One region of the Peribacillus sp. FSL R5-0717 genome, then DNA from elsewhere that is predicted to be linked to it. Evidence: riboswitches for the same ligand, from Rfam matches in the RefSeq annotation. Region 1 holds a riboswitch; each other region holds the start of a gene.
What was found. A riboswitch is a leader RNA that binds a small molecule or an ion and turns the genes downstream of it on or off. The one in region 1 is predicted to bind lysine.
Positions count from the first base shown of each region.

Region 2: linked by a shared signal. The riboswitch ahead of dapA (4-hydroxy-tetrahydrodipicolinate synthase) and the one ahead of NYE65_RS04775 (aspartate kinase) in region 1 are both predicted to bind lysine.
Region 3: linked by a shared signal. The riboswitch ahead of NYE65_RS10740 (amino acid permease) and the one ahead of NYE65_RS04775 (aspartate kinase) in region 1 are both predicted to bind lysine.

Region 1 covers NZ_JBBOOF010000001.1:980,304-983,481, reverse strand. The annotation lists gene uvrC (excinuclease ABC subunit UvrC) at 1-1,277, shown strand, start outside; lysine riboswitch at 1,339-1,515, shown strand; gene NYE65_RS04775 (aspartate kinase) at 1,605-2,837, shown strand; gene NYE65_RS04770 (YslB family protein) at 2,901-3,178, opposite strand, start outside.
Region 2 covers NZ_JBBOOF010000001.1:1,721,345-1,724,522, reverse strand. The annotation lists gene NYE65_RS08335 (D-2-hydroxyacid dehydrogenase) at 1-591, opposite strand, end outside; gene dapA (4-hydroxy-tetrahydrodipicolinate synthase) at 720-1,616, opposite strand; lysine riboswitch at 1,750-1,928, opposite strand; gene NYE65_RS08325 (spore germination protein) at 2,299-3,178, shown strand, end outside.
Region 3 covers NZ_JBBOOF010000001.1:2,186,942-2,190,119, reverse strand. The annotation lists gene NYE65_RS10745 (glycoside hydrolase family 13 protein) at 1-403, shown strand, start outside; gene NYE65_RS10740 (amino acid permease) at 453-1,904, opposite strand; lysine riboswitch at 2,002-2,187, opposite strand; gene NYE65_RS10735 (LacI family DNA-binding transcriptional regulator) at 2,445-3,178, opposite strand, start outside.

The sequences.
Region 1 (3,178 bases):
AGTGCCTGGCCCCATGTGTATATGATGTAGAGGAACAGGAATATAAAAAAATGGTCGATGATATCAACCGGTTCTTGAACGGCGGGCATACTGAAATAAAAAAAGAACTGACTGAAAAAATGCTGGAGGCATCGGAAGAACTCGATTTCGAGAGGGCCAAGGAGTTCCGTGACAAGATTGCCCACATCGATATTACGATGGAGAAGCAGAAAATGATGACGACCGATTTCATCGACAGGGATGTATTTGGCTTTGCCTATGATAAAGGCTGGATGTGCGTTCAGGTATTTTTTGTCCGGCAGGGTAAATTGATAGAAAGGGATGTTTCGCTTTTTCCGGTCTACGATGAACCCGAACAGGAACTTCTTACATTCCTCGGTCAGTTTTACGAGATTACGAACCACTTTAAACCAAAGGAAATCTTGCTGCCTGAATCTGTGGATGCCGAAATGGCCGAAGGGCTGCTTGGTGTCAAAACGATTCACCCGAAACGGGGAGCGAAAAAAGACATGCTTAAATTGGCGAATAAAAATGCCTCCATCGCCCTTCAGGAAAAATTCTCTTTGATTGAGAGGGATGAAGAAAGAACGATCAATGCGGTGGAAAACCTCGGGAAACAACTGGGTATCTACACCCCGCATCGAATTGAAGCTTTCGATAACTCCAATATCCAGGGAAGTGACCCCGTTTCCGCTTTAGTCGTGTTCATTGATGGGAAGCCGGAAAAAAGAGAGTACCGAAAATATAAGATCAAGACTGTCCAGGGACCTGATGATTATGAATCGATGCGTGAAGTGGTCAGAAGAAGGTATTCACGAGTATTGAAAGAAGGGCTGCCGCTTCCGGACTTGATCATCATTGATGGCGGAAAGGGACATGTCGAAGCGGTACGGGATATTCTGGAAAATGAATTAGGCTTGGATATTCCACTTTCAGGCCTCATTAAGGATGAAAAGCATAGGACCTCGCAATTGATGATCGGAAATCCGCTTGAACTTGTACCTCTTGATTCAAGGAGCCAGGAATTTTACCTATTACAAAGAATTCAGGATGAAGTGCATCGGTTCGCGATTACGTTTCATCGCCAGCTACGCGGGAAAAATGCGGTTCACTCCCAGCTTGATGATATTCCAGGAGTCGGGGAAAAGCGAAGGAAGCAATTATTAAGGCATTTTGGATCATTGAAGAAAATCAAAGAGGCGACGGCCGAGGAAATCATGGAAGCTGGCATGCCAAAAGGGGTAGCCGAGGGAATCGTTAGAAAATTACAAGAATAATCTTGCTACCGATAAATCTCTATGCTATGATTAAAAGGAATTTTTAACTAGACAACTTAAAAGTGCTGATAGAGGTGCGGAATTCAAGAGTAAAAACCTGGAGAAGTATGAGCTTCCATGAAAGGTTTTGAAAGGGGACGCCGCCGAAGGAAGACAAGACTCATACCTTGTCCTCCTGGTCCGACATTTAATAAATGGCGGATTGTCAGGGTTTATACCCTGGAGAGCTATCTCACTGTGATTACAGTATTAAGATATGTGACCACAGCAATGAGATATTTCTCATTGCTTTTTTTATTGCCTAAAAAGTAGAGAGGGTGCATGAGGATGGCATTAATCGTTCAAAAATTCGGCGGAACATCCGTCGGTAGCGTAGAAAAAATCAAAAATGTTGCCAATCGGGTAATCGAGGAAGCGAAGAAAGGAAATGAGGTTGTCGTCGTTGTTTCAGCTATGGGGAAAACAACGGACCAATTGGTTTCAATGGCGCGTGATATTTCCGGATCCCCAAGCAAGAGGGAAATGGATATGCTATTGACGACTGGGGAACAGGTAACGATTTCCCTGTTAACGATGGCATTGATTGAAGAAGGACATGAAGCCATTTCGTATACCGGCTGGCAGGCTGGCATGCAAACGGAATCCGTTCATGGGAATGCCCGGATTTTAAACATCGATGCCACGAGGATCCAAGCCCAGCTTCAGGAGAAGAAAATAGTGGTCGTAGCCGGTTTCCAGGGTAACGATGCAAATGGGGAAATCACTACCTTAGGGCGAGGCGGTTCCGATACGACGGCAGTTGCCATCGCAGCAGCGCTTAATGCGGATAGATGCGATATTTATACAGATGTAACGGGTGTTTTCACAACGGACCCACGCTACATAAAAGGCGCGCGAAAACTCCAATCCATTTCTTACGATGAAATGCTGGAACTTGCCAACCTGGGGGCGGGCGTCCTTCACCCAAGGGCTGTCGAATATGCAAAAAATTATCAAATTCCGCTTGAAGTCCGTTCAAGCATGGAGAGAGAATCAGGTACGATCATAGAGGAGGAAGCAACTATGGAAGAAAACTTAATTGTACGCGGCATTGCTTTTGAAGACAGTATTACGAGGGTCACGATATATGGTTTGCCCCAATCACTTGGTGCATTATCCACGATCTTCACGACGCTTGCGAAAAACCGGATCAATGTGGACATCATCATTCAAAGCATGACTGCCGAGGATACGACGAATCTATCTTTTTCCACAAAAAGTGAAGATACGGAAGCGGCCTTGATCGTTCTGGAAAATAATAAAGAACAATTGGGATTCGACCGGGTCGAAACGGAGAGCGGATTGGCCAAAGTGTCCATCGTCGGTTCTGGTATGGTATCCAATCCGGGAGTGGCTGCCGAAATGTTTGAAGTGATGGCCAATACAGGCATCCAGGTGAAAATGGTCAGCACATCGGAAATTAAAGTTTCGACCGTCGTCAATGAAAAGGAAATGGTGAAGGCGGTTGAATCCCTTCATGAAGCATTTAAACTTGGTCAGCATGCAAATGTGCTAGCTTAAGTGTCAGGAGTCCAATAAAAAACAGACTTCCGGTAAAAAGGGTAAGTCTGTTTTCAGGGCTCATTAGATTGGATCTCTGGGATCCCATTGGATGGTGAATATCACTTTTTTTGCGCGGCGTTTGATTTCTTCCGTTGATTCGCTGAGGAATTTTTTTTGCAGTGAAAACTGCTCGGCAAGGAAACCGGCTTCAAGCTGGAAGTGACAATCAGGGTGTAAATCCAGGCGGCGGCTGATTATTTCACCCGTGAGGGATAATTGCATCTCGTGTTTCGTATACTTCAAGATTTCCAGATTGCCCCATCCAGCGCTTTGGAAAAATTCAATCAGTTCCTGATCGC
Region 2 (3,178 bases), 740 kb from region 1:
TTTTACAAATTCATCCCATTGATCTGGAGTAAAGTGGAGATCCACGAGTGTTGCTTGTTTTCCACTAAAGCTTAACCCATGCACATTCATATCAAATGCCCGGGCTTTACGAACAAGTTCAGCGCCAATCGATCCAAGTCCAGCCACCCCGATTGTTTTCCCCTTTAGAGTTTCAGAAATGAAAGGATCCCATCTCCGCTCCAATTGCGATTGTCTCATCCGAGGACCGTCTTTCACTATGTCCAAGAGAAACGAAAATACATATTCAGAGATGTAAGCACCAAATTGGTCAATAATTCGAGTTATTGTAATGTTTTGAGGTATCGATTTGTCTGCAATCAAATCATTGACCCCGGCTCCCATTGATTGAAACCAGCGAACAGATGAGGCAACTGGTTTACTTAGTAATTGCGTCGGGAAATTCCATCCCAAAATAACTTCAGTGCCGGGTAAATATTTTTCTGCTTCCTCCAAAGTTTTCGCTGTCTTTACCGATATAAACCCACTATTTCGGATATGATCAGCATAAGCATCGACCTCTGACTGAATAGAACTAAATACAAGAATGTTTGGTTTGTGTGTACCCCCCATTGGCTCTCTCCTTATTGATTCTTTAAATATAGTATAAATTCTTTCTCCTGAGTCATACATGGATAAAAAAACAGTGCATTTCTTTCGAGTATGCACTGCTTTTTAAAATTTCTCCAGAATCATTAGTTTTATTTATTTAATAAAATGGCTTCTGCGTTACTAGGCTGTAGAACTATTTGCAGTGCTCTTTCTTCTTCATCGTTTAAAGGGATCAATGGTAAACGGACACCTCCAACATGTACCCCCCGCATATTTAATGCAGATTTTACTGGTCCCGGGCTTGGTGCAGCAAATAATGCTTTCATGATTGGAAGAAGTGTACGATGTGCAGCGGCAGCGCCAAGGACATCACCATTTTTAAAGCTATTGATCATTTCTTGCATTTCATTACCAATTATGTGTGAAGAAACCGAAACAACGCCTGTTCCACCGATGGCTAAAACTGGTAATGTCAACCCATCATCGCCGCTGTACAAAGTAAAATCACTAGTTGTTTTGCTTATGATTTGTGCCATGGCATCCAAGTCACCGCTTGCTTCTTTTACTGCCACGATATTCTTGATTTTTGAGAGGCTGACAATCGTCTCCACTGACATGTTTACAACACTTCGTCCTGGAATATTATAAAGCATTACCGGTAATGATGTTGAATGGGCTATAGCGCTAAAGTGCTGAAATAATCCTTCTTGAGAAGGCTTGTTATAGTAGGGGGTGACGAGCATGATTCCGTCGACTCCTGCTGCCTCTGCTTGCTTTGTTAAGCTGATGGAAGCTCTCGTGTTATTTGAGCCGGTTCCAGCTATGACTGGAACTCTTCCATCAACAACATCTACAACAAATTTGAATAAATCTATTTTCTCTTCTTGAGTTAAGGTAGGGGATTCTCCAGTTGTACCAGCTATTACTAATCCATCAGAACCATTAGCAATCAAATGGTTTACTAAAGTTCTCGTAGCATTAAAATCAACCTCTTCATTATGATTGAACGGGGTAACCATTGCGGTTAAAACTTGGCCAAAATTCATAACTTCACACCCTTTTGTATAATTTTTAAAAATATTCAGAGGTGGTTAGGGCCATTCAGGAGTAAACGCAAAAAAGCAACAACGAGGATTCGCTGCTGCAGTAGAAACAATATTTACCAAAAAATGTTTCCGCGCATAAGATAGCCCTCCATATAGTTTCCTATATGACAGTCCTGTATTTATTCAATAGCAGAACCAGCTTCAAGAACATGAGATTCTTTCCGCTTCGGCAAATTCCCCTTTCCACAATAGTCATAGGATCTCATTCTCCTCAAAATGTGTACTAATGGTCTTTGCTCCTCTATCCTCACTTCAAAAAATTTCGAAGTAAGAAAATATTTAATTGATTGTAATATAACAGGGAATCCATTCTGTTGCAAGCCTAATTATGAAGTTTTTTAAGAATGCTAGAAATCTATGGGGATGGCTAGAGTATTGGGGTGGATTCATCTTTATTCGTTATAGGCTGAACAAATATTCAATGGACGAGGGAGTAGTAGACAATACAACTCCCTTTAATGATTCTTTTTCATTTATCCGATTAAAACTCACTAATAAATATATTGAAAAATTACAGTTGGCCGCTAATTTTAATCAGTTATTTCAACTAAGTATTCGTGCGTATAAAATCCTACCATTCGTTAATAATATCCATATCTTACAATCAAAGGAGTGGAGTCTATTGAAAAGATATTCATTCTTTAAAAAGCAAGAAAATCATAAATCTACAGACTTCACTGATGTACTCGAACATCTGCAAAAGTCCAAGGACTTCACAAGCTTTACACTCAATTTTGAAAATGAAATATACTGTGTATCTTTTTTCGATACATTAATTGATAAAGATATAATGCATAGAGACCTCCTTCCTTTTTTACATACAAATTCTTCAACTCTGGAGGAGCTTGTACACAACTTGCCAATAGAGGGGCTTGTTTTTACAAAAAATCCTGCTGAACTACAAAGTCAGCTGTTAATGGGTTATATAGCCATAACATTAAATAAATCTGATCAGGCAGTTTTAGTTAAAGCAGCAAATAACACTTCGAGGCAAGTTACACTGCCAGAGGTAGAGTTCAGTGTTGTCGGTCCGAAAGAGGCACTGGTCGAATCACTTGATACGAATTTATATTTAATCCGAAAACGGCTTCCAATTGCAGAACTTGCTGTTGAAGAAATTATTGTTGGGAAGTTATCCAAAACAAGAGTAGCTGTGCTTCATATAGAAGGAATTGCAAATAGCGAGAATGTAGAAACCGTCATACAGCGCATATCTGATTTAAGGGTTAACCAAATAATTGATAGCTCCTATATTTCACAAATGATTGAAGATAATAAAAATTCTCCTTTTCCTCAATTTATCGATACGGAACGACCTGATCGATTGGCTGCGGTACTAGGAGAAGGCAAAGTAGTGATCTTGGTGGATGGAGCTCCACATGGCTTACTTGGGCCCTCCACATTCTTTGAATACTTTGCGGCATTCGAAGATTATTTTCTCAACTGGACGATTGCCTCATTCTTTAGGCTTATTCGTTTTTTTGCTGTATTGTTTTCCATCC
Region 3 (3,178 bases), 1.2 Mb from region 1:
TGACTCCCGGAACGCAGGATTCACGAACGGGACCCCTTGGATTAAGGTTAATCCCAATTTTCCCGAGATTAATGCAGAAAAGGCTTATAATGATCCGAATTCCATTTTTCATTTTTATAAAAAGCTTATCCAACTGCGCAAGGAACATGATATCGTCGTTTATGGCCGTTTTGAACTGCTGTTGCCGGATGATGAACGAATATTTGCCTACACGAGATCGTTTGAGGAAGAGAAGTTATTGGTGCTATGCAACTTTAAAGAAGAGCAGGCCTCTTATACTTTGCCTGAAGAGCTGCATGCATATTCTGCCATAAAGCTGATCGGCAATTATGGTCAGGAGGAAGAAGGAATCTCCAGCAAACCCCTGCAACCATATGAATGCCGTGTTTATCATTTGAAATGAAAAAAGGACCTGTCCTTCTCCGGTTAGGGAAGAACAGGTCCTTTGCGTATTATTTTGATTTAAGGTCACATTCCTCTAGCGGAATGATTTTCGTTTTATGCTTAATTTTATAGCCGAACCATAGGACGAAAAATAGAATCAAGCCAATGTAGGAAACGAACATTGAATTCCAGTCGATCCCATCACTGCTGAAAGCCTGATAGCCTTGTCCGATGATAATGATAATACAAAGGACAAGCGCGAATATAGGTCCGAATGGGAAGCCTTTTGCCCGGAATGGTAAAGCATTCATATCAAGGCCTTGAGCTGCATAAGCTTTGCGGAATCGATAATGGGCAATTGCAATCCCTACCCAGGTGACGAATCCTGCCATGCCTGAAGCATTCAATAACCAGATATAAACGACGCCGTCCCCGAAAAATGAAGCTAAGAATGCAACACAGCCAACTAAGGAAGTCACGATAAGTGCATTCACGGGCACTCCTCTTTTATCTAACTTACCTAGGAATTTCGGTGCTTTCCCATCACGTGCCAAGTCCCATAACATACGGGTTGAAGCATACATGCCAGAGTTACCGGCAGAGAGTACGGATGATAAAATGATCGCGTTCATGATGGATGCAGCAAATGCAAGGCCGGCCCGTTCAAATACAAGCGTGAATGGACTTACGGCAACATCTTGACTCAATAAACGTGAATCCGTAAACGGAATGATCATTCCAATAACGAAAATTGCAAGGATATAGAACAAGAGGATGCGCCAGAAAACGGATCTGATCGCTTTAGGGATATTTTTTTCTGGATCTTCACTTTCACCAGCAGTCACTCCAAGCAATTCCGTTCCTTGGAATGAAAAGCCGGCAGCCATGAATACGCCTAGAATCGTGAAGAACCCTCCATTAAAGGGACCTTCGCCCATTGTGAAATTGGAAAAACCGATTGGGTCATTCCCACCCATGATTCCGAGAATGATCAGAACACCCGTGATCAAGAAAATGACGACTGTCACGACCTTGATCATGGCAAACCAGAATTCTGTTTCCCCGAAACCTTTAACGGACATGTAATTGATAAGAAACATAGTGATTAACGCAATGGCACTCCAGATAAATGAAGGGCTATCCGGGAACCAGAACTTCATAATTAAGACAACGGCTGCCAATTCGGCGGCAATGGTGATTGCCCAGTTATACCAGTAGTTCCAACCAATCGCAAAACCGAAAGACGGATCGACGAATTTGGATGCATAGACCCGGAATGAACCGGCCACTGGCATGAACGCCGCCATTTCTGCAAGACTTGTCATTAAGTAATAAACCATGATGCCGATGACCGCGTATGCCACCAAGGCACCGCCTGGACCGGCTGAATGAATGGCCCCGCCACTAGCTAAAAATAAACCTGTTCCAATCGTTCCACCTAATGAAATCATCATTAAATGACGCGCTTTCAGGCTCCTTTTCAGTTCAGTAGGGCTTGATGGTGATTGTGAATTTGACAATTGATGTTACACTCCTTTTTATTGGAAGGGAACGAAAAATAAAAAAAACAGCAGTCGAAAAAGATCGACGGCTGTTTATAATAAACCCGTTTATCCTTCCGAAGATAGCTCCCCACGCTTTTTTGAAAAAACGTGACAGTGGTGTTCCTGTTCGGTAACACCGCCAGCGAGAATATACATGGAATATACCCTAACTTCGGCAACTTATCCTTTCAAACGGAGTCTTTAATTTTCCAGAATCTCGTCCGTTTTACTTTTATAAGCTGCAGCCTCTAACTCATCGGTAAATGAGGAAGTATTCAATTTTCTAAAATCGTTGGCGTCAGCTTGTAGGTGACGTCGTACGACTGTACTCATGAAATTCATGCAATCGCTAATAGATTGCTAGTAATTGAGTAAACTTTACTATATCAAAATTATAAAATAACTTCTGGGATATCGCAATGATTATTTTATGTGGTTATTTTTTCCTAGTTAATGAATGATGGCAGTAAGGAAGAATCAAGTGACGATGTACCAAAATATAGCACATCCTGATAACTAAACGGTTTTCCTTTTTATTAGGGCGTAGTCCAGTTTTACATGTTTGACCTCTTCAGGATTCTCAAAGAGATCCACTGCCATTTTCCCGATCCATTCCAGCGGTAAGGAAATGGTCGTGATGTCGAGCATTTCGCCAAGGCTATCATTATTGAAGCCGAGAATGGCCACATCTTCCGGTACCCTTATACCCAATTTCTTAGCGGTAAGAATGAAGCCCGCCGCCGTGTCATCATTCGTGATGATGATGGCTTCAGGTTTATCCATCATCGAATTCCATTCCTGAAACAATTGTTCACCGTCCTTAATGTGATAACTGCCTTCAAACAGCCATTCTTTATTGTTAATCAGTTGATGTTTACTCATGATATCGTTAAAGGCCTTTGTACGATGGGAACTGTTTCTGCTCTTTTTACGGCCGAGGCTGTATCCGATTTTCTTATATCCTTTAGCAATCACGTACTCAAGGGCACAGGAGAAAGCTGCATAATGATCAATGCTGATGGATGAGAATTCAGCCTGGGCGGTATCTTCACATAAAATAATCGGTCCGTATTTTTGATAATCCAAGAGGATTTTCATTTCCGAAATCCTTGAACAAACGATAATGCCATCGAGCTGCTTCATTTGCAGCATATTAAAAGCCTGGATCTCTTTCTCCCTGTCATAATTTGTTTGAAAGATGACGATATGACAGCCAATTGCATTTGCCTGTTTTGTGATTCCGTTAACGA